Armatimonas rosea: one gene and its partner. The protein of the gene in region 1 interacts with the protein of each later gene in a pairwise test. Links are inferred from orthologs where the notes say so. Each region holds a gene or a part of one and is shown in the gene's direction. Other genes may lie near its edges. The genes, in order: HNQ39_RS04490 and HNQ39_RS00360.

What was found.
Region 2: the proteins of HNQ39_RS04490 (region 1) and HNQ39_RS00360 interact in binary tests that used the Escherichia coli proteins (3 or more experiments, as listed by UniProt). The link is inferred for Armatimonas rosea from one-to-one orthologs.

The regions. Positions count from the first base shown.
Region 1 is NZ_JACHGW010000001.1:976,953-991,879, forward strand. The notes cover bases 6,439-9,437. They hold HNQ39_RS04490 (ABC transporter permease), read left to right. Parts: upstream 6,439-7,465; coding sequence 7,466-8,410; downstream 8,411-9,437. Other genes in these bases: HNQ39_RS04485 (sugar ABC transporter ATP-binding protein), read left to right, coding at 6,439-7,469; HNQ39_RS04495 (hypothetical protein), read left to right, coding at 8,447-9,289; HNQ39_RS04500 (PPK2 family polyphosphate kinase), read right to left, coding at 9,291-9,437. Also shown: HNQ39_RS04440 (DUF6174 domain-containing protein), read left to right, coding at 1-69; HNQ39_RS04445 (helix-turn-helix transcriptional regulator), read right to left, coding at 75-359; HNQ39_RS04450 (NADP-dependent isocitrate dehydrogenase), read left to right, coding at 453-1,907; HNQ39_RS04455 (hypothetical protein), read right to left, coding at 1,914-2,669; HNQ39_RS04460 (hypothetical protein), read left to right, coding at 2,745-3,437; hpf (ribosome hibernation-promoting factor, HPF/YfiA family), read left to right, coding at 3,647-4,009; HNQ39_RS04470 (tetratricopeptide repeat protein), read right to left, coding at 4,041-4,550; HNQ39_RS04475 (C40 family peptidase), read right to left, coding at 4,556-5,257; HNQ39_RS04480 (SMI1/KNR4 family protein), read left to right, coding at 5,356-5,964; more of HNQ39_RS04485, read left to right, coding at 5,982-6,438; more of HNQ39_RS04500, read right to left, coding at 9,438-10,118; HNQ39_RS04505 (beta-N-acetylhexosaminidase), read right to left, coding at 10,126-12,669; HNQ39_RS04510 (DUF2141 domain-containing protein), read right to left, coding at 12,666-13,268; HNQ39_RS04515 (ankyrin repeat domain-containing protein), read right to left, coding at 13,270-13,848; PAQR family membrane homeostasis protein TrhA, read right to left, coding at 13,892-14,521; HNQ39_RS04525 (hypothetical protein), read right to left, coding at 14,551-14,927. UniProt on the Escherichia coli protein: Part of the ABC transporter complex RbsABC involved in ribose import.
Region 2 is NZ_JACHGW010000001.1:86,866-101,621, forward strand. The notes cover bases 11,929-14,756. They hold HNQ39_RS00360 (substrate-binding domain-containing protein), read left to right. Parts: upstream 11,929-12,743; coding sequence 12,744-13,769; downstream 13,770-14,756. Other genes in these bases: HNQ39_RS00355 (peptidylprolyl isomerase), read right to left, coding at 11,929-12,534; atpA (F0F1 ATP synthase subunit alpha), read right to left, coding at 13,822-14,756. Also shown: HNQ39_RS00315 (hypothetical protein), read right to left, coding at 1-2,911; HNQ39_RS00320 (PulJ/GspJ family protein), read right to left, coding at 2,917-5,091; HNQ39_RS00325 (hypothetical protein), read right to left, coding at 5,114-7,147; HNQ39_RS00330 (type II secretion system protein), read right to left, coding at 7,281-8,192; HNQ39_RS00335 (Trm112 family protein), read left to right, coding at 8,311-8,502; aroQ (type II 3-dehydroquinate dehydratase), read left to right, coding at 8,521-8,988; HNQ39_RS00345 (BsuPI-related putative proteinase inhibitor), read right to left, coding at 9,049-9,873; mazG (nucleoside triphosphate pyrophosphohydrolase), read right to left, coding at 9,878-11,398; more of HNQ39_RS00355, read right to left, coding at 11,404-11,928. UniProt on the Escherichia coli protein: Part of the ABC transporter complex RbsABC involved in ribose import. Binds ribose. Also serves as the primary chemoreceptor for chemotaxis.

The DNA.
Region 1 (14,927 bases):
GTCGATCCAAGCAAGGCCCTGGCCGATGACGAGTACCGTGTTCTCCTGAGCGCGGTGACCCCGCTCTAGGCGCGCTAGCTCTTCTCGGCGAGGGCGATCAGCTCACGGATCGTGCGGTGCGCCTCGATGGGGTGGCGCAGGTGGGCATCGCTGTGCACCTCGTAGTGGTTGCGCCGCCCGTCGCGCACACGGGTGAGCGCGCCGGCTTCCTCAAGTTCCGCGACGATACGTTGCACCGCCCGCTCGGTAATGCCCACTTTTTCGGCGACATCACGCAGGCGCATCTCACTGTCTTGAGCAAGGCAGATCAAGACATGGGTGTGGTTGGTTAGGTAGGTCCAGCCCGTTTCAACAGCCATTTGAGTTCTATTATAACGTAGTCGTGAAAAAATATTTATGAAAATATTGTCGTGTAAATAATTTCGTGATAATGTAGTCACCGGAGGTTTATCATGGAACAGTACGCAGTGGCTTGTGCGAGTGGCGATGGGATTGGGCCGGAGATCATGGGAGCGGTGCAGCGCATTCTTGCCGCCGCCAAGGCACCCCTGACGTGGCGACCCGTGGAGCTGGGCAAGGCGGTCTACGAGGCGGGGCAGAGCTCAGGGATCGCACCCGAGGCGTGGGCGACCCTTCGCGAGACCAAGGTGCTCCTGAAGGCACCGCTGACCACTCCCCAAGGCGGGGGCTATAAAAGCGTCAATGTGACCCTGCGCAAGTCTCTGGGGCTCTATGCCAATGTGCGGCCCTGTGTCGCCTATGCCCCGTTTGTGGCCACCAAGCACCCGAACCTGGACCTGGTGATCATCCGCGAGAACGAAGAGGACCTCTACGCGGGGATCGAGCACCGGCAGACCGACGATGTGGTGCAGTGCCTCAAGCTCATCAGCCGCCCGGGCTGCGAGAAGATTGTCCGCTACGCCTTTGAGTACGCTCGCAAGAACAACCGCTCCAAGGTGACCTGCATGACCAAAGACAACATCATGAAGCTCACCGATGGGCTCTTCCGTCAGGTCTTTGAGGAGGTCTCTCTGGAGTACCTCGATATCCAGACCGAGCACATGATTATCGATATCGGTGCAGCCCGGATCGCCGATACTCCCGAGCGCTTCGATGTGATCGTCACCAGTAACCTCTACGGCGACATTATCTCCGATATCGCGGCCCAGGTGGCAGGGTCGGTGGGGCTGGCGGGCTCGGCCAATATCGGGGAGCACGGGGCGCTCTTTGAGGCGATCCACGGCAGCGCCCCCGATATCGCCGGCCAAGACCTCGCCAACCCTTCGGGACTGCTCCAAGCCGCGGTCCAGATGCTCGTGCACCTCAACCTGCCCGATACGGCGACACTGGTTCACAATGCGTGGCTAAAAACACTGGAAGAGGGGATCCACACCGCCGATATCTTCCGCCCCGAGACCAGCAAGGCGTGCGTCGGGACGCAGGCCTTCGCCGATGCGGTGATTGCCCGGCTGGGTCAGGTGCCGACTCTCTTGCCCTCGGCCTGCTACACCGAGGCACTTGTCTCCGACGAGCCCACAGCAGTCGCTCCTACCCTGCCTCGTCCTAGAGCCCACAAGGACCTGGTCGGAGTGGATGTCTTTCTGCACTGGCGCGGCACCTGTCCGGAGGAGCTGGCACTGCGGCTCCAGAAGCTCGGTGCGCCCCGGCTGAAGCTCGCGCTGATCACCAACCGGGGCGTGAAGGTCTGGCCCGGCGGCCTCCCCGAGACCTTCTGCACCGACCACTGGCGCTGCCGGTTTGTGGCAAAGGGAACCAAGCTGATCTGCCACGGCGATGTCCTGGCGCTCCTGGCAGGAATCGACATGGCCAGCCTGGACTTCATCAAGACCGAGAACCTCTACGAGTTCGACGGAATCCCCGGCTTCGCGCTTGCCCAGGGGCAGTAGGGAACCCTAGCCGAGGTAGGCCTGGAGCTCAGCGACGAGCTCCGGGGCCTCGTGGCTGGTGGCGACTGTCTGAAGGGCCTCGGTGAGGCGCTCGGGGTAGCGCTTGCCAATCACCCGCAGTGCCTCCGCGAGGTAGTCCCGCTGCGCTTGGTCGTCGGCGATGAGGTAGCCCGCCAGTGTGGCAAGCGTGGTCTCGCCTTCGTCGGTGGCCTGCGCCACGAGGGCTTCGAGTCTCTCTAGCTGGTGCAGCTCGTAGAGCAGGGCATCCACACAGACGCAGGTTGCTTCGTCGCACGGGGGCTCCCACCGGTAGCGGGCGAGCAGGTCGTCGGCAGCGGTAGCGAGTGCCTCCTCGCTCCAGCCGCCCTTGCGGGTGAGCCACTCTTGCAGCGCGACCAGGTGCTTGCTCTCCTCGTAGCTCCAGTGGGTCCAGAACCAAGCGCGGCCCCGGCTGGCACGGAGCAGGTTCTGGTTGAGGGCGGCGTAGTCGGGGAGCAGGGTCGCATCCCGCCAGAGCGCCAGCACGGCATCCACGAGAGCGGCGCTGGGTGCCGGCGTCTCCACTGTCCAGTCCAGCGAGCCCCAGGGGTTCCACAGCCGCTCCGCGTCGGCGCGGGCGAAGTGGTCTTTGTAGAGCGTGTAGAGCGTCCGCTCGGTCTCTTTATCGAGCATCGCGGCGGCAGAGCGCTCCGTGGTGGCGTTCTGGCGTGCGTTGAGTTCGTCGTCTTCGTGGCTGCGTAGCATGGTGTTTTGTGGTACCACGCTCCCTAGGGCCAGTCATGGGCCAAATGGCCTATTTCACGGAACCTGCGCGGCCCTGAGGGCGTTAGGGAGAGCATGGATATCCCCCCGCAAGTAACTACCGTCCACCTGGAGCTTGGCAGTGTCCGCCAGCCCTACAACACCGCCCGGATCTTTGGCGACACGGGCACGACCTTCTCCCTGCGCGACCTCCAGGGCAAGGGAAGCTTCGGCTACGGCCGTGTGACCGTGCTCCACCCGCTCAATGCCAACCATGGCCTGCGCCTGATGCTCGCGCCGCTGGGCTACTCAGGGACGGGGCAGTTTGCCGCGCCGGTGCGCTTTCAGGAGACAACCTTCTCGGCCAATACGCCCACCACAGGGAGCTATATGTTCAACTCCTACCGCGTGAGCTACTGGTCCACGGTGCGCCAGAGCGAGCGCGAGACCTGGCGTGTGGGCGGGACCCTCAAGGTGCGCGATGCAAAGATCGCCCTGCGCCAGGGGAGCACCTACGCCTCGTCGTACAACCTAGGGATTGTCCCACTGGTCTATCTCAGCGGCGAGCGGCGGCTCAGCGAGCGCTGGAAGCTACTGCTGGACGCCGACGGGCTGGCCGCACCACAGGGCCGCGCCTTCGATGTCGGGCTTTTCTTGGCGCACACGCTCTCGCCCAAGACCGATCTCACCGTAGGCGTGCGAACCCTCGAAGGCGGCGCCGATAACGAGCGGGTCTACAACTTCGCCCGGCTAGACTATCTGAGTGCAGGGCTCATCCAGCGATTTTAAGAAAAATAATTCAGGAAACAGGGAACGTGCAATTGCGTTTCTTGGTATTGATTACTAACGAAGGGGAGTAGCGACCGGCTCGGCTAGCCGGGGAGAGTTTCGTCAGGACGCTCGCAGTGCGAGCCGGAGCCCTCCTTTCTCACCAGATTTGCAAGACCTTCACCAGAGCACCCTCTGGCGAGGGTCTTTTGCTTAGAGAAAGGATACTGATGAACATTCAAGTACAAGGTCGTCACCTGGTCGTCTCCGATGTCCTTCGGCAGCACGCCGAGCTTGTCCTCCAGCGCCTAGGCAGGCAGTTTCCCGCGATCCGCCACGGCCATATCACCCTCACGCTGGGCCGCCAGGAGCACCAGGTCGATATCCGGGTCTGGGCGGAGGGGCTGGACCTGCGGAGCGAGGCCCACGGGGAGGATCTCTACGCTGCTCTCTCCCGCGCGGCGGGGAAGCTGGAGCGCCGCCTCCAGAAAGGCAACGACCGCAACTACCGCTTCGGCAACCACCACGGGCAGCACGCAACCCTCCGTTGCCCGGACCAGCGTCCGCTCGCACGGCTACGCCCGGAAACGTAGCCTCCCTCCCAGCGGCGGACGGCCTCCCGCGTCACCGACGATGCGGGAGGTTTTTTGTTTTTAGCCTTGCTTCTGCTTCCTTGTGAACCATATAGCCTGCTGCCATCAAGGGCATGCCTACAGGTGTGAGTCGGGCAGCCTCTTGCCAGTGTGGCAGGGCAGTAGCAACTGAGTCCTGTGTGTTTAATAGATCACCAAGTTGCAAGTGTGCATCGGCGCACTGCTCACGTCCAAGGTCGTAGGAGAGTGCTTTTTGGTAGTGATCTATCGCGCTCTGGTTCTGCTTTTGTTTTTGATAAATTTTGGCAAGCTCCAGGTATATATGTCCTTGTCTTTGAGGCTTCTCATAGCGAAGTGCCATTTTCCATGCCTGTTCTGCTTCAACCCAATGTCGCTTCTGTTGGAGTTTCCAGGCTTTCCAGTGCCAGTCCCAGGCTACTTGGCTTTGCTGAATTTCCTGAACATACTGGTAGGTAGCCGTACTTCCGATTGCTAAGAAAATTCCCAGTGAGATCACACCAATGCGACGAATCGTTTTCATACTTTTTAAGTGCCCAGAAACCGCCGAGCAGTTGCACTGGCCCGGTGCCAGATCGTGGTTTTCTTGACGACATCGCCCATCTGCGGGGCCTCGGCTTGCCAGCCACTGCCCAGGTAGAGCGCGACATGGCCCGGCGTGCATACCACATCGCCAAAGCGTAGCTCTCCGAGCACCGGCTTGCCCGCCTGCGCGATCGCCCCCGATGTCCGTGGGACACTCTTGCCCGCCACGCGCAGCATCGCCCCCACAAACCCCGAGCAGTCGCAGCCGCTCTTGGTATCGCCGCCGTAGAGATAGGGAACCCCCAGCCACTCCTCGACCGTGCGCGCGAGCTTTTGGCAGACTCCCGGCGGCGGGATAAGCTGGTCGTCGCCGAGCCGCAGGCGGACGTAGCCATCGAACGTGGTACTCTCCGGGCGAATCTTCGCCGCGCGGGAGTCGGTGCGCACTTGGACCGCATCCCCCGTCTGCTCCAGCGCCTGCACGATGCCCTTGCCCCCGGCCCAGGGAAGATACACCTCGCGCTTGCCCGTGGCCAGGTCGGCGCGAAAGACCATGTCCCGCGTCCCCCACCACACACTCCGCGCGGTAAGCAAGACTGGCCCCTCACCGCCAGGGAAGTCGTCTTTGTAGAGCGTCGAGACACGGCGACCGTCGGGCAGTACAATCTCCCGCGCGGTGCGCTGGATGTCTTGCGGGCGTTTCATGGGATGCATTTTACGGCGTTTTGAAACGGGCGGCTAAAGCGGCCCGCTGGTGCGGCAAGCAGGCTGAAGCCCGCTCTACTGTGCTAAACTTGAGCATAATGATACGCTGGCCTGAGGTTTTTGATGAGGCGTACCCTATGCCGGGCGCGACCGACGACGTGTGTGAGGCATTTCTCGAAGAGATCGGGCAGCCCCTTACCGCTCAAGAGCTCGCGGAGATACGTGCGAGCCAGAGCAATCCATTTTTTGAAACAGATCCGCTCTATGCCTCGTGGGAGCCTCTTGATCCCGTGCTTTGGCCTCTTCCTCAGCGACCTCTGCCGCCTGCCTATCTCTCCTTGCTTCAGTGGTCTAATGGCGGCGAGTTCCGCACGGGGGAGCGCTGGTTCCAGTTCTTCCCCACCCATGACCTGCGGCCTATCTTGCTCTCCTACTGTTTGCCGGAGTACATGCCCTATGCCTTACCTTTTGCCTTCAATGGCAGCGGGACGTTCTATCTCTTTGACCTGCGAAGCCCTGCGGTAGACGGTGAGTATCCGATTGTCTGTGCGCATGCCGGCAACCTTGGCTGGGAGCCTGAGGCTTGCTTTGCGCTTGCAGGCTCGTTTATCACTCTCTGTCAGGGAACCCTAGAGATTGACAAACTACGCCACGGGAGTGGTGGCGAAAGAGGTTTTCCCCGTTCTTCTGCCGAATCTCAGGCTTGATGTCATCTAACAAGGCAATGTCAGCGGGTGAGCCGATCTTGACGATGCGTGGGATCGAGAAGTCCTTTGGGACGGAGGTCAAAGCGCTCAAGGGAGTGGACTTTGAGGTCCGCCCCGGCGAGATTGTCGCGCTGCTCGGGGAGAATGGGGCGGGCAAGTCCACCCTGCTCAAGGCCATCACGGGGGTGCACACCCCCACGGCGGGCGAGGTGCGCTGGTTTGGCGAGCCGGTGGTGCTGGACTCTCCGGCGAAGGCGCGTGCCCTGGGAATCCGGACGGTCTACCAGGAGCTCAACCTGGCACCGCACCTGAGTGTGGCGGCGAATATCTATCTGGGCGCGGAGCCGATGAAGAGTGGCCTGCTGGACCACAAGGCGATGCGCGAGAAGGCGCAGGCACTCCTTACCCACCATGGCTTTGACCTCAACCCGGATGCGCTGGTCGGGACACTCGGTCCGGCGCAGCGGCAGGCAGTCGAGATCTGCAAGGCGCTCTCCGAGGAAGCAAAGCTGCTTCTTCTCGATGAGCCGACCTCGTCGCTGGGCGAGAAAGAGATCGAGGAGCTCTTCACCACCCTGAAGGCACTACGAGAGCGCGGGATCGGGATGGTCTTTGTCAGCCACCGCCTGCCCGAGTGCTTTGAGCTCTGTGACCGGGTGGTGGTCTTGCGCGATGGCCTGAAGGTCTACGAGGCCGCGATCTCGGAGACGGACACGTCCACGGTGGTGCGCGCGATGGTCGGGCGGGAGCTCTCGGACTTCTACCCGCGCGTGGCCGGCGAGCCCGGCGCGGAGCGGCTGAAGGTCAACTTAGATGGTGTGGAGTTCGCGACACGTGCCGGTGAGGTGGTCGGGATCGCGGGGCTGATGGGCGCGGGCCGCACGGAGCTCCTCGAGGCGATCTTTGGCCTGCGCCACATGAGCGGGAGTGTCTTGGTCGATGGCAAGCCACTTCCCCTCAACAAAGGCCCACGTGCCGCGATCAAAGCCGGAGTCGGGATGCTCACCGAGGACCGCAAGCGCACGGGGCTGGCGCTGGGGCTGCCCGTGCGCCACAACGTCACCCTGGCGGGGCTAGAGAAGATCGCGCCGGGGCCGTGGCTCTCGCACGGGCCGGACAAGGCCGCCACCAAGACCGAGATCGAGCGCCTGCGGATCAAGACCTCCAGCACCGAGACCCTGATTGGGACCCTCTCCGGGGGCAATCAGCAAAAAGGTGTCCTCGGGCGCTGGCTCCACGCGGGGTCGTCGGTCTTGCTCTTTGACGAGCCGACGCGCGGGGTCGATGTGGGCAGCAAGGTCGAGATCTACGAGCAGATGAACCTCCTCACCCAGGGTGGTGCGACCATTGTGCTAGTCTCCTCCGAGCTCCCCGAGCTTCTGGGGATGAGCGACCGCGTCCTGGTGCTCTTCCAAGGCCGCCTTGTCGCCAATCTCGCCCGCCCCGATGCCACCCCTGACCGCGTTCTGCACTACATGATGACCGGAAAAGATATCGCCCTATGACACTTGCCAAGCGCCTCCTGCCCGCCGTTTCCCTACTCTTGCTCTGTATCTTCTTCACCTTTCGTGTCCCCGCCGTGACTGGCCACCAGTCGTTCTTGACGGTCGATAACCTCTACGGGATCACGGGGCAGTACGCCTACTTGCTCCTGATTGGCATGGGGGCGACCCTGGTGATCATTATCGGGGGGATCGATCTCTCTGTGGGAAGCGTGGTCGCGCTCTCGGGCGTGATCGCATCGTACTTGATGGTGAAGTCCGGCCAGTCGGTGGCTGTCGGGGTTCTCTCGGGGATCGCGACCGGGGCACTCTCGGGGGGCCTGGTCGGGCTGATCGTCACCAAGCTCAAGGTCCCCGCCTTTATTGCGAGCCTCGGGATGCTGCTCGTCGTGCGCGGCGTGGCGCTCCGTGCGGCCAATGGCGTGACTGTCGACGGCACCCCGGAGCAGTTCAACCAGTTGGCCTCGGGGACCGTGCAGCACATTCCCATGCCGCTGATCCTGGTGCTTCTCGTGGCGGGGCTGGTGGCCTTTATCCTGCACTACACCAAGCTGGGACGCTATGTCTACGCTATCGGCTCCAACCCGGAGGCCGCGCGTGTCTCGGGGGTCCCCGTCGAGAAAGTCCAGCTCGCAGTCTATGCGATCGGCGGTGCCCTTGCCGGACTTGCTGGTCTGGTCGAGTCTGCGCGCCTGAGCTCGGGCAACCCCACTGGCGGCGATGGCTACGAGCTCGATGTGGTCACCGCGGTCGTGGTCGGGGGCGCGAGCCTGGCGGGCGGCGAGGGCCGGGTCTCAGGAACCCTGCTCGGAGCGCTCCTGATCGCGGTCCTACGCAATGGCTTCAACCTGCTCGGGGTCCCCGCCTTCGACCAGAAGATCTACATCGGCCTGCTGATTATCGGCGCAGTCGCCTTCGATCAGAGCCGCCGTAAGAGTAACTGAGTGAAGCATGGTGCAGATTGAGGGGTCTTCTTGGATATGGATACACGACAGGCGCAAAAAATAGCGGAGAGCTATCTTCAGAAACTTGAGCTGGACAGAAGAAGTCTTCTTTCCGCAAAAAACGTGGGGAGTAGACTCTGCAATAAAAAATACGAGGAGTTCTGGCATCTGCGTTTCAGCGATCCTGAGGGTAGTCTCCGGATGGAGCTTCGGGAAGACCTGCTTCTGAGCCTCATTCGAATCGGGCCAAATGACAGAGAGCTTGTCAAGCATGAGCCTTTTCTGCCAGAAGCGATGGCTCGCAAGCGCATCGGGGAGCTTGTCCAAAAACTGGGCTGGTCAGCGGAGTATCCCGACATCTCTGACTTGAGTGCCAGACACGATGAGGAGCGGCCTGGATGGGGCGCTGACTTGCCTCGTGTGGCACAGGGAGTGCGTTTTTCTTCCCAAGGGGCATGGCTTCGGATCAGTGGGCAGGGGCAGGTGCTACGCATTGAGCGTCCGAATTATACTCCCGCCCCAAAAAGTTTCGTGGAGCGTATCTCTGCCGCGCAGGCAGTTGCCATCGCCGATGCGTGCATTCGCAGGTGCTCCCTCCAGCTTTCCCCGACGTCACTGCAGGAGGTGACCAAAAATAAGCGTGTGGTGCAGCCGAGCGCTTTCTGGGACGAAGCGAACTGGAAGGGAGACAAGACCAGACACATCAGTACCGATCCCAGTGAGGAGTTTTCCCGTGTTGCCTGGATTGTGGTGTATCCTGTCCCGTACGACGAGAGCCGGTTGTTCTACGGAGCAAAACATTCCATCTATTCTGTCTACGTGGATATTGAGACGGGGGCGGTGATCGGTGGCTGGCATGGGCCTCACTTGTCGCCGTAGCTCACCCTGCCGTAGCGCGGGCCTTGTCGAGCGCCACTTTTTGCTCCGCCCCGAGCTTTGCCAGCGCGGCCTTCCACTCGGCTTTGTAGGGCTTGAGGGTCTCGATCAGCACCTCGGCCATGGCGACATTGCGGAACCACTTGTTGTCGGCGGGGATGACGTACCAAGGGGCGTCTTTGGTCGAGCAGCGCTCTAGGACATCGTCGTAGGCCGCGCTGTAGTTGTCCCAGAAGTTGCGCTCGGTCCAGTCACTGGGATTGAGCTTCCAGGCCTTGTCCGGGTTGGCCTCGCGCTCCAAAAGCCGCCGCTCTTGCTCGTCTTTGCTCACGTGGAGGAAGAACTTCACCACAATCACATTGTTATCTACGAGTAGATTTTCAAAGCTATTGATATCGTCGTAGCGCTTCTCCCAGACCGCTTTGGGGGCCAGCTCGTGCACCCGGACGACCAGGATGTCCTCGTAGTGGCTGCGGTTGAAGAAGACCACCTCGCCCTTTCCGGGGGTCTGCTTGTGGATGCGCCAGAGGAAGTCGTGGGCGCGCTCCTCGGGGGTGGGGACTTTAAACGACGCAACCCGAGTCCCGCCGGGGTTCATCGCGCCGGCCACGCTCTTGATCGCACCGTCTTTCCCCGACGCGTCCCGGCCCTGGAGCACGACCAGGAGCGCATGTGTCCCCGCCGCTGAGAGCAGCTCCTGGAGCTTTCCTAGCTCAACCGCCTGCTTGGCAAAGCGCTCCAGGGCCTGCGCCTCGGTCATGCCACCGTCGCTCTTGGTGGGGATCGTGGTAAAGCTCACCTTACCGGGGTTATCGAATTTCTCGCAAAGCATGGGGCGATTATACCAACCCTGTCGCGGCGTGGACGAGCAGCCCAGACTCTCCGTTGGCGCTAGTGATCGTTATCGTGCCGCCGCTGGGGATCGTCAGGCTCCGCAGCCCCGGCGCGACCGTGCGTGCGCTCGGGTCCGAGAGCGCACTGGGATCGTCGCTGGTGGAGAGATTCACCCCGTAGACCAGCGCCGTCTCTTTTCCCTTGACGGTCACGGTTCCGACGACTGTCCCCCGCTCGGTTTTATGGGTCGCTGCGATAATCAGCCGCAGCTCGGTCGTGCCGTGAAGCTCCAGTGTGAGGGAGAGCGGTGCGGGCTCGGTGAGCTTTCCGGCGAGCAGGGTGGGGGCGAGACGGTAGAGGACCCCATCGCTCAGGCGCGCCTCGCGTGCCTTGCCGGGGAGCTGCGCCACCGCGCCGGGGCGTGGCTTGGTGGGCTGGGTTTGCTTCTCGCCCCAGAGGCGCGTGAAGACCTCGCCGGCATCCCAACGGGGCTTGGTTGCGCCGCCGTTCCAGAAGTGCTCTGCGGCCAGTACCATCGCCACAAACTGCCGCCGCTCCGGGCCATCGAGTACCTCGGCCTTGGACTCGTAGCCGCACCAGGTGGTCTGCAGGCCGCCCCACGCGCCGACCTCTGCGGCCGCCTTGGCGAACCCCGAGACATTGCCCGGATTGAACCAGGTGCAGGCCACGAGCCGCGAGAACCCGGCGTCGCGGAGCTTCTTCAGCGACGGAAACGTCTGATGCGCTCCGTACTGCCAGTCAAACAAGACAATGTCTTTGGGGAGGCCGTCGCGAACCGCCTTGGCATCGGCGGCACTGGGAGCGGTGCCAAAGCACGGGGCCACCTCCGACGGGTGCAGCGCCATGTCGGCCCACATCCACATTTCCTTGCCGCGTTTTTTATGGAAGGCCTGCCAGTGCTTGGCATTGCTCACAAAGAGCTCGGAGAAGGTGCGGGGGGCGGAGCGGTACGGAAAGCGCCCGCGCATGGTCACTTCATCGAGGCCCGCATGAAACGCCGGGGCCCCGAACAAATCATCTGCCTCCGCGACCAGCCGCTCCAGGTAGCCTACCGCGGCGGGGTTGGAGATATTGACCGCGTAGGGCAGCTCCGGGTCCTCGGCGAAGGCCCGGTTCTGCGGCTTGTTGAAGAGCCACTCCATGTGGCCGTAGCTCTGCACCAGCGGGGTCAGCGTGATCCCGTGCGCCTTGGCAAAGGCAATCTCCTCCTTGACCGCCGCCTTCGTGCCGCCCCAGCTCGGGGCCACCGACGGGTCGCTCTCCCACTTGAGCTGCTCGCACTGGATCACCAGGTGGTTGAGCTTAAAGGGCGAGTAGAGACGCTCAATGAGCTTTTTCTGAAACGGGAGCGCGTTCTGCCCGTGGAACAAGTGCACGCCGCGAAAGCCCAGGGTCGGCCAGTCCTCGATCTCGACCGAGTGAATGACTTGCCCGCGCTCATCGCTATCGAGGAGCTGGAGCAAGGTCTGCGCCGCCCAGAGTGTCCCGGCCGTATCGCTGCCTACGAGCTGGATGCGATCTTTGCGCACCGAGACCGTGTACGACTCCGGCCTACTCCCCCCCTTCGCAGCGCCCCCCTTCGCGGAGCTGGAGGGGGTGGCGAGCCCCAGCGAGCCGGGGGAGGAAGATAACAATGCAATCGCGCGCTCCGCACCGGGGCCGAGGACTTCGATCTTGGTCTTGTCTGTCAGGCGCACGGGCGGGCCGGTGACCGTGAGCTTCTTGGGGGTGGGGATCACCAGCGGGGTCTTGGCGGCTTGCGGGACGAAGGCATCTTTTTGGCCCCTAGCCCCGCTTCGCGGCCATCTCCCCGGCTCGTTCCTCGCCTCCCCTCTTCCCCTAATAGCTCCTTCGTCGCTGGGAAGAGGGGCAAATGTGATGGTGAAGGTCGCGGCCTGTTCGCCGTCGGCGAAACGCACCGGGCGGGGAGGGGAGCCCAGGCCGAGCCAGAAGATCGGGGCGGCTTGGGCCCACTCGAAGGGCTCCTTGCGTGCATCGAAGCAGACCGGTAGCTCGGATTTTTGGGTGCTGTGCCAGCCAAAGGCCACCTGTCCGAGCTTGGTCTCGAAGGCGAGCTTGCGAAACGGCGGCCCGAGGCGGCGCTCGTCCTGGGAGCCGGTGAGCGGCGTGAGGGGGACGGTTGCCAGGCGGGTGTCGCCGCTGAGGGGAGCGCCCTCCAGCAGGTTCGCATTGACATAGCCCGCCGCCCATTCTAGCTCCGCGGGGATATCGGACTTCAGGCGGTAGCGCAGAGTGGTCGTAACAGCGTTTTCCGTGACTAGCCACTCTAGGGCGACCGCAGCGCTCTCGTTCTCGGCACTCACCTCGGCCTGCCAGCTCTCACCGGTCTTGTGCCAGCCCGTCTCGCTCCAGCGGACCGTGGTGGGGTTGAAGAGCACCCCGCTCCAGCCGGCCTTGACCAGGTAGAGCGTGGAGCGCCGGATCACGGGGACACCGTCTAGGGTGACACGGAGGCCATTTGCCGGTGTCCAGGCAACCGAGAGACGACCCAGGGAGAGGGGGCTCATAGGTGTACCACCTTGATAAAAAGTAGCCGCTCGGGGCCGGCACCGGTGATCGCGAACGCAGTGTCTTTAAACCGCGGCGGCCCCATGCGGATCTTGGGATCGTTGGAGAAGCCAAAGCCCTCCTTGGGAATCCCAAAGGTCTTGGTATCGAGCTTACCGTTGCTGTTCTCATCGTGGAAGAGTGTCACGGCATAGACTCCTGGAGCCAGCTTGGGCACCACAAACCGCGCCGATTTATCGTCGGTTAGGGCGCACGTACCGCTGGTGAGCGCTTTCTCCCCCTTGTCGGGGAAGCCGTCGGGGCCGGCGAAGACCGAGTAGATCAGCTGGCCCTTGGCACTGCGCAGCCCCTCGACCTCCACCGTGAGTGCTGTCTCTTGCGGCTTCTCACCGTCGGCCAGCGCGACCGGGTAGCGTGCCTTGGTCCAAGCGAGGGCCTTCTCCAGAAACTTGGGTGCGGCGCTCAGCACGAGCGCCTGTGTGCTCCGGCCCTCGGTCTGGAGGGGCCAGGCGCGGGCAGGGTCGTATTTCTCGGGGAGTGTCAGCGCAAGCTCCAGGTCCGGGCTGGTTACCTCGATAATGCTCATTCCCTTTTGCATCTCACAGGGCACCCTTGGCACGGAGCAGTCTCTCCACCCGCGCGTAGCCGTTTTGCTGGGCGGCTTGGAGCGGCGTGAAGCCCCCTGCTTGGATCGCATTGGGATCAGCCTTGGCATTGAGGAGCGCCGCCACCACCGCCTCGACCGCGGCTTCGTCTTTACCGGCCACAGCGGAGTGGAGCGGGGTGACCTGCATCGCGTTCTGGCTGACAGCATTGGGATTGGCGTGCTCGTCGAGTAAGAGGCGGACACAGTAGTGGTGCCCAAAGAAGGCCGCCAGGTGCAGGGCGGTGTAGCCATCCGATGATACCTCCAGGGCGCGGTCCCGGTGGAGCTGGAGGAGCACGGCGACATCGCGGATACGCCCCAGTGCTGCGGCCTCAAAGATCGAGAGGGTCTCATGGCGCAGCTCCCCGAGTGTCTCTGCGAGTGCCTTTCGCCCGTGGTAGAGCGCCAGCAGCGCGGCCGGCGTGCCATCGGGGCCGTGGGTATTGGCGAGGGCGGGATTGGCCGCGAGGGCTGCCAGCGCGACTGCCTCATCGCCTGTGGTCGCCGCCGTGAGAAACTCTTGCTCTGTCATGCCTCTAGCTTACCCGATAGGGCAGGGCTTAAGCGGCCCAGAGCTAGAGAAGGCTCATAAAGACAAAGTGGCAAGCGCTTGCGGCGAGTACCAGGACATGCCAGAGGTCGTGGTAGTGGAAGACGCGGCCTGGTTTAGGGAGAGGGTACTTCACGCAGATCGCGGCCCCGACCGAGTAGATCAGCCCCCCTGCGAGGAGCCACCCGAGCTGCGCGACCGTCATGAGCTTGACCATGGGGACGATCGCGATGAGAAAGACCCAGCCCATCAGCAGAAAGAGCATGCCCTGGACCCAGTGGGGGGCCTTGCGCTTGGTGACCCAGTCCACGATGATTCCGGTGATCGCCAGGCCCCAGATAATCCCAAAGAGAGTCCAGCCCCAGCCACCCCGTAGAGGGAGCAGGCACAGTGGGGTGTAGGTCCCCGCGATCAGCAGGTAGATTCCCGTGCGGTCGAGCCCGTAGAGGACGTCTTCCGCCTTCTCCGAGACCGGCAGGCTGTGGTAGAGGGCACTGCCGGTGAAGAGCAGGATGAGGGTCGCGCCGTAGATCGAGAACGCGGTCGCGCGCCAGGGCTCACCCTTGGACCAGACCAGTAGAAGCACCAGAGCAGCCACTCCTAGCAGGGCCCCGATGCCGTGCGAGAGCGCCGAGAACGGGTGCTTGAGCTTCATGTTCCCATTCTATCCGACTTCGTCCGCGCTTAGAGGTGGAGGAGGTCCTTGAACCACCCAAAGAGAGAGAAGTGGCTGGCGTGCGCGGTCTGGATCGGCTTGGGAGTGGGCGGTGCGGGGGGCTGGCTCAGGCTGGGCTCCTCCAAGAAGCTGCGGCGGTAGGTGAGCTCCGCGACAATGGGCTTCTCGTACTTGGCAGCCTCCGCGAGGGTCTTGAGCTTGTTCTCGGTCATGACCTTGGCAACCACATCGACAAAGGGGCGGATATTGCCCGTGTTGATCTTGCGGTCGAGGAGAGTCGCCAGGCCCGCCTCGCTCTGCACCACATCGCCCACGGTCCCGGTGAGCTTTGTGCCGTCGGTGAGGGTGACCGTGATCGGGTCGTTCTCGGGCCAGTACGACGCCT
Region 2 (14,756 bases), 880 kb from region 1 along the record:
AGACAATTCCACTGTCGCCGCCATTGCCCGCTCCACCAGGCTGCGGCCCAGGAAGAGCACCATGGGCCCCGTGGATACTCACCAGCCCAGTAGCCCCTTGGCTCGCATAGCCCGGTGCCGACGGTAGCCCGGTCGAGCCGTAGTAGTTGGGTATCCAGCCCCACTTCTCCAGCCACGCTCCCTGGTCCCCCACCTCAGCCGGCATGTTCTCGGTGATCGCGCCAAAGAGCGTGATGCGGATATCCATGGGCTGGCCGTAGAACGGGAAGCGCGGATCGATTCGCCCTCGGGTGACGCCCTGTGCCAGGAGGTTATCCCCCGGACGGCGGTAGAGAGGTTGCCCGGTCGAGTCAAGGCTGATGTAGTTCTCGTAGGTATCGTTGGGATCGGGGTTGAACCACGGCCCGGGGATGATAAAGAACGAGCCTTCCTGAGCATAGATCAGGGCCTCGACTCGGATGTCCGCCGGCGCAATCCCCGCCCGAGAGAGTCGATAGTCGGTCTGGTTGGGAACGCCCGCATTCGCGTCCACCGAGAGGTTCAACAAGTTGTCGATCCCAAACTTGGGCACCTGAGCGTAGGGCACGGTCTGATCGGGGTAGAGCAGCGCAGGGTTATTGCCAGCGTCCTTCAGATCAAAGACATGGTCGAAGTAGATCCCGGGCTCGGTGCTGGTCGGGCCGCCCATCGCCAGCGTGGTCAGGCTGGGATTGGCGTTGGGCCAAGCCATATCAATCGGGAAGCGGAAGAACCCAAAGGGAGCCGCGAGGCTCGGATCGGCGTTTACCGCAAGCCGCATCGCCGTGGCCCCATCCACACCCGCCGCCGAGTGGCGCAGGTAGAGCTGGGGAATGTAGCTAGGCGCAAGCCGCCCCACGGGGTTGGGCATTCCATTGGGCAGGTAGGTCTGAACCGGTGCCTGATTCAGGCGCATGGCAAAGGTCGGGGAGGCCGGGTTTAAGAAGATCGCACGGGCATCCGAGCCAGATGCCTCGGGACCAGCCGCGTTGTCGCCAGGGTTGAAGAACTGGGTGGTGTTGAGCACGACATAGTTCTTCGCCAGGAGCGCAATCGACGACTTCCCACGCACGAACTCTTCGGTCGCGGGGACCGAACCATCGGGGATATTGTCCTTGAGGAGGTTTCCATCAATGTAGATATTGCCGCCCGAGACCACGGTCAGGTGCCGGATGTAGTAGCGCAAGGTCTGAGGATCCAGGCCGCCGACCGTTCCGCGGATACGGACATTGCCCTCGGCATAGACCACGTACTCACCCTGCCAGACACCAGGCTGGATCTGCTGGGCCGGATAGCCCTCCAGCTTGCGAACACTGGCGGGAAGCCCTGCACTAGGAATATCGGCAGCAGCCTCTGCTGTGCCATTTCCCAGGCCGGAGTAGCGGATCACGGTGGACTGGTTAATTCGGCGACCGGTGTTGTCACGCAAGAACGAGCGGTTCACACTGCTGGCGGAGCGCTGGATAATCATGGCGCGCGGCGTCAGGGTGATCACGACGGCCGGGGGGACGTAGCGGTTGTCGCCGTTCCACCACGTGCGATCGACACCCACCCAGTTGGAGCGCGGCGAGTAGGCACCGATCAGGCTATCGGAGGCGTTCTGCATGTCCTCGCGGTTGTCGAGGTAGAGGCCCGCGCCCCAGCCGATCCGCCCCGCTTGGGTGGTCCCCAGGCCGGCGATCGTATTGCCCGCAACGTACCGGGCATCGATAGGCTCGGAGTCTCGGGTGAGAGCACGGTAGCGGGTGAGACCGTTATCGCCGATGCTCTGGTCGATCAGCGGCGCGGTGGTCCGTGCGACCCGGCGGAGCGGGTCGGTAGTCTGAGGCGCATGGTCGCGGACGAGACCTTGGTAGGAGTTGAACACTCCGTTGCTCGCCACCACACTGGCATTGGTAAACGCACCTCCCAGCTCCGTTAGCAAGACCTGAGAGTTATTGGCGGGAATGTTTAGGCTCGACGAGACCGTCAGCGCATCGCCACGCTGTCCATCGAGGAGCAAGCGGTTTACCCCAAAGAAGGTAAGAGCGGCATTGGAGTGGATCGGGCCATGGTAGACCGACTCAATCTGTCGTGCGGTCGGTGCGCTGGTATCGCGCCCTCCCGAGATAAAGTTGGAGTCCAGCACCTTGCTCGCGGAGCCCAGCGCGGCCACGACCGAGCGGTTGTCTTTATTAGTGATATGGCGCAGGAACTCAACCGTCCCGATCTGCTTGTAGGCCACCTGCTCGCGGCGTGCGCCCTTGCCCTCAGAGCTGGCGAAGGTGGTGGGATCGCTTGGATCGACAATTCCCACCCGGCCAATGGAGAGTAGCTTCAGGAAGCGGTTGGTTGCGGAGCGATCCGGCGCTGCTGTCGCGCGGCTATCGGGCTTGTAGACGATCTTGACCAGCGCGCGCCCCCCGAGGTTGCCCGCGCCCGGGGTTCGTCCCCCGAAGTCCACACGGGAGTAACCACAAGGCTCAGGGTTGAGTGGGGTGCCATTGGAGGCACTACAGGGACGGAGCCAGTCGTAGTCAGGATCGCTAGGACGAAGCGGCTCGGCATTGCGGATGCCATCCCCATCGCTATCTTGGTCGTCGTAGGCCTGCCCCGTTAAAGCTATGTTGGTATCATCCGGGTCGGCGACAAAGGGCACAGGGCGCCAGTCGGCCCCCTCGGGCGACTTGGTCAGCTCATCGTCGAGGTACTTGATCCCTGCCTCGGCGAGCTTATCTGCCGCAACACCCTTCGACGAGGTGCTGGTCGCCCGCATGTTGTTGACGATCAAGGCGATAAAGAGCCCCCCCAGAAAGAGCAACAGGAACAGGACAATAATCGCGACCGTGAGCGACTGTGCCGCCCGGTTTCGTCGCCGTGGGCGTCCCGGAGAAGGAATGGGTTGATTTGTCATCGTCGTCACCGTATCGTGTTCCCTATGCGAACCTTGTCCGTCAGGTTGATCGAGGTCCCCTGGTGGGTATTGGAGTCGTAGACCAGCGCCCCGACATTGACCGTCAGCAGGTCGCGGGTGGCGTAGTCCACCTTCACCACATCCGGCTCAGGCGCGATAATCGCCTTGTCGCCAAGGACCCTCCCCTGTGCATCCACGGGCTTGCCATTGTCTGCCCCGCCACTACGACGCGCGTAGTTGTTCTGCCAGAGGTAGGTCACCTGAACCTCACGCTCCGCCACGGCGGCGGGGTCGGTGAAGGAGCGGGCAGGGAGCCCAGGGCCACCGGGGTTGTCAAACCGCAGGAAGGCAGTCGGTAGTGTCCCATTGATGCGGGTGTCCTGGTCCAGCAGGTAGGTGCGCTGTCCCACGATCGGTGTCCAGCGCTTGCGCACACTGTTGGCAGGATCGGTGATCAGGGTTGCCTTCTTCACCACACTGGTCAGCGCTCCGGGCGCACGGTAGTAGGTCACGTTTCCAAGACCACTGCTACCCGCCGTCACGCTCATGTCCGGGCCAACCACACTCTCACTGCCCGCCGCGAGCATCAGCCCACCACCGGGCTGAAGACCGCCCGCCCCCACATTGCCAAAGACCACCAGCGGCGAAGTATACGTTCCTGCCTGGGTCGTGAGCAGCGGTGTCGTCAGCGCGATGTCCGAGCCATCCGCACGGAAGTAGCGCAGCGTGGAGTCGTCGAGGAGGTTGATCTCTCCCCAACCCTGGTTCGATGGCGTGTTCACGTCGGAGTCCGCATCGGGGAAGCGCGTGTTGAGGCGATAGAGCGTCTCCACCAGCTCACCCGGGTTGGCATCGGGGAAGCCTCCCGGCACCATGGAGCGAACGGTCCCATTGGCGAGGCGGATCAGCGGCACGCCGGTGTTGTCTCCCGCCAGCGGCGCAAAGCCTGTCTTGATGGTCCCACGCTCCATGTTGAGCAGGAAGGTCAGGTTGGGAGTCTTGACAAAGATCTCATTGGTGCTGGTGATACGGGCGCAGTAGAGCACTGCGTCCGACGTGGCAAGCACCCCACCGGTCGCCGCCGTGTCCAGGTGCACATGCGGTGTGGTCGTGCCATCGGGGAGCAGCTCCGAGTCGACCGTCACGCGCAGTGCACCGTAGTCCGAGCTCCCCACCCGGCTCGCGGCCCGGTAGAAGGTCACCGAGCTCGGCAGGCTCCAGTGGCCCTGCTGCGACGAGTAGATGGTCGGGACGGCGTTGGGGACCTCGGCGGCGGCGGCGGTCATAAAGCCGGGGGTCGCGTTGTCGCCGGTCACCGCGCCAGGTGCGAACGAGACCAGAGGCCGGAACGGCGTGGTTAGCACGAGATCGCCCGTGTCGTCCTTGACCCAGTTCACCACATCCTGATTCGGACCATCCACCACCGCAGACGCAATCGCCTTCCAGTTGGCAGCATAGCTCACCCCGTTCGATGCCAGGTTCGGGTTGTAGAAAAAGTTAGGATCGTTGAAGCCGCCCGCATCAGGCAGCATGCTGTTGTAGTTAGCTTGGTTGATCAGCTTCGGGTCGGTCGGATCGAACTCAACACGGTAGAGGACAAAGGGATTGTGACGGCCATCGGCGGAGAACTGTGCGACACGGCGCTGGTAGACATTCTCGTAGGGACGGGTGTTGTCCTTGAGGCCGATAAAGTAGCGCACGATCCGCGTCCCCGGCGCGAGCGGGAAGCGCACATCGGAGCCCCCGATCGTATCGCCCGTGGTCGGGTCCTTGGTGCCGCCCGAGGGCAGGTGGCCCGACGGGATAAAGTCCACCTTGCTGAAGAGCACGGGAGCGGGGAAGACCTGCACACCCCCCGCCCAGTTGTAGCCATAGGGCGTGGTCGCCGCTCCCCCCACCCCGATATTGACCGCAAACTTCAGGGGGAACATCACCGGGGTCGTGGTGTTGTCAAAGACAAACACGGCCTGGGACAGCTCACGAGAGATCTGGTGAAGACCATTGCGCGCCTGGGTCTGTGCCTGCACCTGGTTCTGCGCCTTGCGGGTCAGGTTGAAGCCCTGGATGATGGGGACAAAGAGCAACCCCAGCAAGATTCCGGTGATGGCGATCACCACCAGAAGCTCGGTCATGGTAAAGCCGCGCTGAACCCGGATAAGTTTTGCTAAATTTCGCTGCATCGGTCTTAGTCTTTCGCTCAGTCTACTGGAGAACGCCCTGTGTCAAGTAGGTATCCAGATCCTGAATCCGCCACGGAGCGTTGCGCTCCAGCCCATCTTTCCAGATCACACGGCTCTTGGCAGTCGCGCCCTTGATGTCGGTGGCCACTCGCCAGTTGGCATGCGTACCGTCCCAGCCCAGAGGCTTCAGGAACTTGGTGACATCCACCGACGCACTGATAACACGGCGCTCGTTGGCGGCGTTCAGCTGAACATTGGGAGTGTCGATCGCAAGCTGAACCGCCGCGCTTCGTCGCCAAGAACCGTTTGTTAGTACTTGGAAGACAACGGTGACACCTTTGTTCAATTCGGTTCCGGCAAAGTTGAGCGCTCCCACCGCCGCGGCCCCAGAGCCCGCCGTGGTGCGCCAGAACAGGTCAGGGCGGTCCGGCGACGTTGTCAGGCCCGTTAGCGCGTCCAAGGTCCAGTTCGACGGCATCGCCGTGACCTCGCGGTAGGTGGCCATGGCCTTGCTTAGCGCCGCGCCCCACTCGCCCTCCGCCTTGTAGAGAATGCGAATCGGCGTCCCCAGAGCCACACGGTTGGTATTGATGTAGAGCGTCCCCGTGGCGTACGAGCCGGTCTTGGGATCGGTGTTGACCCAGTAGTCTTGGTTTACCTGAGCAGGATCGCCCGCCTGGAGCAAGCCGTAGTCGCCAGGGCGTCCACTGGCACCGGGGTTTAGGATCGCGCCCGTGTCGAGGCGGACGATCATAATATCGGTGTTCTTGCTCGCATCGGTATCACCTGCGGGGAAGATTCCCTCGTAGAAGGTGTTGTCCGGGTTGATGTAGTCCAGCGACTTGATGCGGGTGAGCGTCGTCCGTAGCGGCACCTCGCCGTAGGCACCGATCGCCACTGCAGGAACATCGCGGTCGTCGTGGATGATGTGCCAGTCTAGAACCGCATAGTCCATGTAGGCCTTGAAGGGGTCCTGGCCGTTGTTGGCAAAGCGGGCACCCACCGGGTTGAAGGCGACAATGCCAGGGTTGGCGACACTACTCTTGCCGCTCGCCGCATCCAGGTTGTTGGAGACGAGCTGGTACTGATAAGGATCTTCCGGGTCCCAGGCCGCGCCGGCTGCCAGACGCGTAAACTCGCGGGTGACCACCTCGCTGCCCGACTGAATGGCATCATCGGCCGCAAAGGTCGTAGCGGGATCCAAGGTATTGTAGCTCAGGTGCGACGGATCACAGAGGCGAATCCAGACCGCTTGGGTGCTCGCGGGCACCACAAAGCGATCCGTCACCGCAACCGCATTGTCGTAGGGGTCGTCGTCGTGGTCGTTGACCAGCTTAATGAAGCGCACCGTAAAGACGCGGTCACGGCTCGACGGGTAGAACAGCATCCAGGCACCGCCGTTGGCATCCTCGTTCTCGTCCACCAAGCAGCTGGTCGGCCCGGTCAGGCGCGCCCGGTAGTAGTCGGAGAAGAAGAAGGGCTGGCCCGAGCTAGCCTGGTAGTAGGGATCGCGTGCGATAAAGGCAGGAGCGACATTGAGCGGGGCGCTACGGATCGACAGAAACAAGTTGTAGTAGAGCGAGTCCGCCGCGGTCGCCGGGGCGTTGGCGGGGTTGCCGACAAGAGCGTCCATGTAGATCGGCCCGAGCTTGGCCATGTAGATCGAGCCCGAGGTGGTCGCGGTGGGGGTCGGCAGCCCGATCTTCACCGGTTCGCCGACAATAAAGCGGAACTTGTTGACATCGCTGTAGTAGGGGCTCGCAGGGTCACCCGTGAGGTCATCGGGATCTTCGTCTACGACGAACGAGCGCACCATGCTCCCGGAGTTGCCCGAGAAGTAGGAGTAGGCGATGGCATCGGGCAGGTTGGCGGCCTCGTTCTGAGCCTTCTCCAGCAAGCCATGCCCCACACGCGTCCCACGCATGCGGCTCTCGCTATTGCGCAAAAACGTGAAGCCCAGCGGAAAGACCCGGATGACCGAAAAGACTCCGATCAGCAGGATGACCAGAACCACCAGAACCTCTACCAGGGAGGTGGCTCGCCGACATTGCTTCATTGTTCTATCCATCGCTGCTCTCGTTTTCATCGCTGCGCTTTTGCTCTTTATGGAGTTGGGAGAGCCTGCCGCGGGTGCGTACAGGCTCCTCTTCGACCGCTGCCTGAGGGAGATTGTTCCCCTCCGCAAGACACTAGTTGGTAAGCTGCCAGAACTGGGAGTCCCCCGCGGGATTGGCCGGCAGCGGGCTGAGCTTGCGCACATCCAGCACCTTGGCCGTGCCACTCTGGAAGAGAACCAGGATCTTGCCCTTCGGCACATGGTGGGTTGTCATGGTCACGACCGTGTCGGCGGGGGGACGAGCCCACAGGAGCTGGCGCTGGTAGAGCTGCAGGTTCGCCGGCGAGAGGCTATCCAGGGTGGTGTTGTCCACCACGGGCATCCAGAGCCGGGAGTAGCGTGCCACCAGGGTGTTGTTGTCGATCGTGTTGTTGTTGATATTGGTAATCAGAGGGCTGGCATCGAAGGCATCGTAGGCGTAGAAGGGAATCTGCTGTGCGCCCAGCCCAAGCGCGGCGGTCCGCGGGACGTAGAAAGTCGGGCCCGCCGGGTTTAGCAGGCTGATGCGGCTCGCCAGACCAACCTTGCCCGTCACACTGGGAGTCGCCACGACGTTGTTTCGAGACTGGAAGGTATCCAGATCACGGATGTACTCGGGGTAGAGCGACTTGGTGAAGATCTTGCGGGCGTTGCGCGAGGCGACATACTCCGGGTCGGTGCTCCGGTAGCGCCCGGTCACCAGCGCCGCGGTCTCCTTCATGGTGTAGAAGTCAGAGCAGCTCGGATCGGGGAGGCCGTTGGTGCGGCAGATCGCCGGGCCAAAGAGAAACTCGGGGTACTCCCGGTTGTCGAGCTCATAGGCAGAGATCGCCTGGTGAATCTTCTGGAGGTTCGACATCGTGGCTCCACGACGTGCGCTCTCCTGCACGGTCCCGGCAACCGGGAAGAGAATGGCCGCAAGAATCGCGATAATCGCGATCACGACAAGCAGCTCAATCAAGGTAAAGGCCGCACGATAGTTGCGAACTCGCAGATTGGATGTCATAACTTCTATCCTCTAAATCTTCAACGCAGACTCACCGTCGGCCTGCTCGGGGCATTATACTATTGACTGGGTTGACGATGCAACCGGGGGACATGTTCCCTATCTGGTACAATTTACTATGAATCTCTCGCCTGAGCTTCTAAACCTGCTTCGCTGTCCCCTCTGCCATCCCCCCTCCCCCCTGAGCCCTGTGGCAGAGGGGACGGTCTTGCGCTGCGCCGCAGGGCATTCCTTCCCGCTCACCGAGGGATTCCCAGATCTACGGCCCGACGATCTCAAGGCCCCGGCACCCGCCGCGCAACAAAAATAAATCTCTCAAGGAAAAACTATGCAACTCACTCCCTCTGGTAGCCTCCGTGTCTTGCTCCTCAATGGCCCTAATCTCAATCTCCTCGGGCAGAGAGAGCCGGACATCTATGGAACCATGACCTTTGAGGAGCTTAACAAACGGATCCGGGACTACGCTAAAGAGATCGGCATCGAGCTCAAGTCCCTGCAGAGTAACCACGAAGGGGCGCTCATCGACGCGATCCACGAGGCCGCGGACTGGGCCGATGCGATTGTCATCAACCCTGGTGCCTACACCCACTACTCCTACGCCATCGCCGATGCCCTCAAGGCCGTGCGCCTCCCCGCGATCGAGGTACATCTCTCCAATATCCACGCCCGCGACGAGTTTCGGCGAACCTCGGTGGTGGCCCCGGCCACCGTGGGGCAGATCGCAGGCTTCGGGGCGATGTCGTACCTGCTCGCTCTACAAGCGGCGAAAGCCATCGTCCAGCAAGGCCGGGAGTGACGAAAAAAAATCACCCCGTGGGGAATGATCCTCACGGGGTGATTTTTTTTGTGACAGAGTCTAGAGAATAGTCAGAGCTCCGACTGCCTCGGCACTCTTCTGGGTCGCAGGGGTCGGAAGATACCCTACCAAGTCGTAGGTGCCCGCCGGAGTTCCTGGTGGCACGGTCCAGGACTCCGTGAAGACTTTCTTCTCCCCAGGTGCCAGGCTAAGGCGTGTAAACGACTGGATAAACGAGCGCCCCCGAGAGTACTGCCAGATCGTCAGCGCACCTTCCCGGTAGCGTGCGTTGGGCTCCGGGCGGCGGCGCACCTCAAGATCGTACTGGTTGCCTGTGGGGAAAGTGAGCACCGCTGGCTGGTCGCCGGTGTTGGTGACAGTGTAGGTCAGACGAACGCTCTCCCCGACACGGGCAGTGCGGCGGTCGGTTTGTAGGGTTGCTTGCAACTGAGGACCTCTTCCTTTCGGGGTGCCGGGCGGGCTGGGAACACCAGGGTCGCCGCCCTGCCCACGCTCGGCGAGATAGACCTGGGTAGACACCGCCTCGCGAAACGGCAGGTGCACCAGCTCGATCTCATACGTTCCCTCCGGAACTCGCCTACCGCTATCGTCGCGGCGGTCCCAGAGCTCTTTGTGCTCGCGCCACTGGCCGGGCGCGAGGCGAATCTCCGTGCTCGGGGGGGCGGGCTTGTTTCGGGACCAAGTCCAGACCACCTTGCGAGTGCGACTGTCTCGGACCGTGATCTCGTACTCACGCCGCACCCCTATCTGGTAGGTGACCAGGGACGGGCTCCCGTTGGTGAGGCGCACGGTAAGCTCCACCGCACGCTGGGGAGGGTACTGCGACCGGTCGGTGACAATATTCTGGGTCAATCCACGCTGCATAGGTCTATTCTCCTCGCTGTGCACGCTTGGCTGCCTGCCAGAGCGCCGCTTGCTCGGCCAGAGTGAGCTCCGAGACCGAGCGGCCCTGCGCGTGGGCAGCTTCCTCTATAAAACGCCAGCGACCGGAGAAACGTGACACCCCCACCCGGAGTGCCTCCTCGGCATCGACTCCCATCTTTCGCCCCACATTGACTAGGGTAAATAAGACATCCCCCAGCTCGTCGGAGATTCCCTGCGTGCGCCCCGCAGCCAGCTCGGCGCGGAGCTCCGCCAGCTCCTCCTCAACCTTGACAAAGACCTGGTCCACATCGGGCCACTCAAAGCCGACCTTGACCACGCGCTTGCTGGTCTCCAGCGCCTGCGAGAGCGCCGGGAGGCTGGTCGGAATCCCGTCGAGCACCGAGGGTAGCTTAGGGGCCTTCCCCTTCTCTTGCTTCTCCTGGGCCTTGATTGCGTTCCACTGTGCCAAGACCGCGTCGGAGTCGCGTGCGCTCGCATCGCCAAAGACATGCGGGTGGCGACGGATCAGCTTCTCGCAGAGGACGGCGCAGATATCGAGCGCATCGAAGTCCGCACTCTCCCGTGCGATCTGGGCATGGAGCACTACTTGGAGCAAGAGATCGCCCAGCTCCTCGCAGAGTGCCTCTAGGTCCTCCTGGTCGATCGCCTCCGCCACCTCGTAGGCCTCTTCGATTACGTAGCGGCGCAGGCTGGTGTGGGTCTGCTTTAGGTCCCAGGGACAGCCGCCCTCAGGGTCGCGCAGGCGGGCGACAACCTCCAGGAGCGTATCGAAGTCGGCGCGGCGCTGGTCGGCGGGGAGCTCTGGCACCCAGACCGTGGTGAGGTGATCGATGAGCTTCCGGTGGGCACTGCGGTCTAGCTCATAGAGGGGAAGAGTCGCGGTCTGCTCAAGGCCGGGAATACCACCACCGTGCACCACCGTGACCAAGAACTCGTCGGGATAGCCCGCGCGGCTCAGTGCGAGCTTGGCATTGCTAGCCGCGGCCTGGCTGTGCACCTGGTAGAGCAGGAGCGGGCCGCCCGTGCGGAGCGCGGCGGGCGGGGCAGCAGCCTCCGGGTCGAGCAGAAGCGCGTCGATCACGTGGAGATCGCCCGTCACCGCCTCGCCGATGGCCTCCAGGCAGGCGTCCACAAACGACGGTGCCCCGATCACTTGGGTCTCCACCCCGAGCCGCTTGGTCTCGGCCAAGAGGCGGGCAATCGTGGTCTCTCCTACCAGGGGGTGCCCCGGGACGGCATAGACCAGGCTCCCCTGGGCCGCATGTGCACGGAGCACCCGTGCGACAATAGCATCGTAGGTATCGGAGAAGGACGCCCCCGCCTCGTACTCATCGTCGAGGGGCGTCACATCGCAGCCCGCCAGCGCTGAGGCGAGCGGCTCGCTATGGAGAACCGGGTGACGCTCGGTGCGGACAAGCACGGGTAGCCCGCCGGTCAGTAAGGAAAAAGCCCGGGGAGGGAGCGCTTCCGCACTCCCCGGCCCCAGGCCAACAAGATAGAGCATCCGGTCTACTTGGGTGCCGCAGCGCCCGGCTTGCCCGCAGGAGCTCCCGCGCCACCGGCAGGAGCTGGTGCCATGCCCCCCGCCGCTGTCAGCCCACCCGGTGCGGCCGGTGCAGCAGGCGGGGTTACCGGAGGCTTGTCCAGACCGGCGTCTTGTGCGCTCTGCTTCACGGCCTTCCAGATAGTCTCCTGGACCGGGCTGGAGGTCTCGACTGTCGCATCGAACTTCTTCTTGATGATCTCGTTGCGGATCTGGTTGAACTTAGGATCGCCCGTTGCCTGGAGCTGGAGGATCACCCGCTGGCGTGCGATCGGGGCGGCGGACTCAACCGGGACATTGTACTGAGGAAGCTTCTTGTCCACCTTGACCCAGGCCTTGGCGATCCCCCCCTGGATGGGCCAGTCCACCGGCCCGATCACGGTTCCGGGGGCAGCCTGCTGGATCTTGTCCTTGAGCGAGGGCGGCAGTGCAGAGTTTGCAAGCACCTGGAGGCCACCGCTCACCTTGAGCTGGGGGATGATATTGAGCTCGCGGGCGGCCTGCTCGGTGAAGTTCTTTGGATCGCTGAGCTTCTTCTGGGCCTCGGCGAACTGCGGGGTGTTGGCCCCGACAAGCACGAGGCGGAGCTGGACGCGCGCGGGGAGCCCGAACTCGTCCTTATGGTCGTTGTAGTACTGGGTCACTTTGTCGTTGCCAACATTGAGCTGCTTGATCAGCACCGCGACCTCAGCGAGCTCGGCGCGCAGGTTGTCCTTAAAGACCTCCGGTGTGGTCCCCTGCTTCTGGAGCTCCTCCTCGAAGGTCTTGCCCGGCTGGCTCTGCTCCAGCATGTCCTTGCGGTACATAAACGCCTTGTTGACATCGTCATCGGAAGGGACCACTCCCTGGGCCGCGGCCTCCGCAAGGATGATCTTGCGCCCGATCAGCTGCTCTAGCACCAGGCGCCCTGCTGGAACAGGAACCGCACCATTGGGCCCCGCGACTGCTAGAGTCTGCTCCAGAGCACTGATGTACTCGTCCTTGGTAATGACCTGTCCATTGACCTTAGCAAAGGGTTTTTCCCCACAGCCTGCTGTCAGCGCCGAGGCAACTGCCAGGGCTGAGAGACCACTCCATGAAATACGATTGAGGTTCAAGAAAGACACTCCATAATGAAAACTTTATACGCACCCCTATACGCTCCCAATCGGTTGGGTGTTCCCAATAACCGGGATTCGCTCGGGTTTTCGCGCAGATTTCCTGTAATTCTACCGTGGAGACTACCCACCTGCAATTTCAGCCAGAGAGGAAAGCCCCCCTAAAACGGCGAACCTAGGGCCACGGAAAGATTCCATAGGAGGATTTTATGCGTATTCTAACAACCCGCCGCTCGGCGCTCTTCTCTCTAGGCGCGGTGGCGCTGACACTTCTGGTGGGCTGCGACCAAAAGCCCGCGACAACGGGCGGGGACACTCCCGCGCCCGCGGGCGGCACCGCTCCGGCTCCCGCAGGGGGCAAGCTGACCCTCGCGGTGATCCCCAAGGGCATGACCCATGTCTTCTGGCAGTCGGTCAAGGCCGGTGCGGAGAAGGCCGGCGCGGAGCTGGGCGCGGAGATCAAGTGGGTCGGCGCACAAAAAGAGACCGACACCGCCGGACAGATCGGCGTGGTCGAGAACCAGATGACCGCCAAGGTCGATGGGATCGCGCTGGCACCTCTGGACAAGGCCGCGCTGGTTCCGGTGATCAAGAAGGCACACGAGGCCAAGGTTCCGCTGGTGATCTTCGACTCCGCAGCGGATGTCAGCGACGATCAATACGTGAGTTTTGTTGCCACCGACAACCGCGTGGGCGGCGAGATGGCCGCCAAGCAGATGGGCAAGATCTGCGGCGGTAAGGGCAAGGTGGTGCTGGTGCCCAACGCCGCCAACTCGGCCTCGACCATGGATCGTGAGGCGGGCTTTGAGGAGACCATTAAGAAGGAGTTCCCTGGCATGACCGTGATCCGCTCCAACTACGGTGAGTCGGACCGCAGCAAGTCGCTCAATGTCAGCCAGGATGTCCTCTCCGCCAACCCTGATGTGGTCGGGATCTTCGGCTCCTGCGAGCCCTGCGCGATCGGCGCTCTCAAGGCAGTCGAGGCCAAGGGGCTCAAGGGCAAGGTCAAGATCATCGGCTTTGACAACACCACCGAGATGGAAAAAGGCATCACCGAGGGAACCATCGACTCGGTCGTGATCCAGAACCCCGCCAAGATGGGCTATGAGTCGGTCAAGGCACTGATCGCCGCGAAAAAGGGCGAGAAGGTCGAGAAGAAGATCGATACGGGTGTTGTCCTCATGACCAAAGAGAACATGGACAAGGACGAGATGAAGGACTTCCGCGCGAAGTAACGCAATAAAAAAGCCCCCCGCTTCGGGTGAAGCGGGGGGCTTTTTTGTTTGGTTACGGTTTAAACGCGGCCTTGAACTCGCCTAGAGCGCGGTTGAGGTTGTCCTCGATGTCCTGAGAGAAGGTCTTGGTCTCGGCGATCTTCACCGGGACGTCGGGGTACTTGTCCGCGACATAGGCCAGGAACTCCTTCTCGAACTTGCGGACAGCGTCCACCGGCAGGTCGTCGAGGGCGCCCGAGGTGGCGGAGTAGATCGAGATGATCTGCCACTCGACACGCATAGGCGCGTACTGGTCCTGCTTCAGAAGCTCGACCAGGCGCTGGCCACGGTTGAGCTGCTGCTGGGTCGCTTTGTCCAGGTCCGAGGCGAACTGGGCGAAGGCCTGCACCTCACGGTACTGCGCCAGCTCCAGCTTGATGCGCCCGCCGACCTTCTTGTCCTTCATCGCCTTGATCTGCGCGGAGCCACCCACGCGGCTCACCGACACACCCACGTCGATAGCCGGGCGGACACCGGAGTTGAAGAGGTCGGTCTGAAGGAAGATCTGGCCATCGGTGATCGAGATCACGTTGGTCGGAATGTAGGCGGAGACGTCGCCGGCCTGGGTCTCGATGATCGGCAGAGCGGTCAGCGAGCCACCACCGCGCTCAGCGGAGAGCTTTGCTGCGCGCTCCAGCAGGCGGGAGTGCAGGTAGAAGACGTCGCCCGGGTACGCCTCGCGGCCCGGTGGGCGGCGCAGCAGAAGCGAGACCTGGCGGTAGGCCACGGCCTGCTTGGACAGGTCATCGTAGATGATCAGCGCGTGGCGGCCGGAGTCGCGGAAGTACTCGGCCATCGCACAGCCGGCGTAGGGTGCCAGGTACTGAAGGCTGGCGGGGTCCGACGCGGGCGCGGCGATCACGGTGGTGTACTCCATCGCGCCGTTGGCACGCAGGGCCTCCACCACCATACGGACGGTCGATGCCTTCTGTCCGATCGCAACGTAGA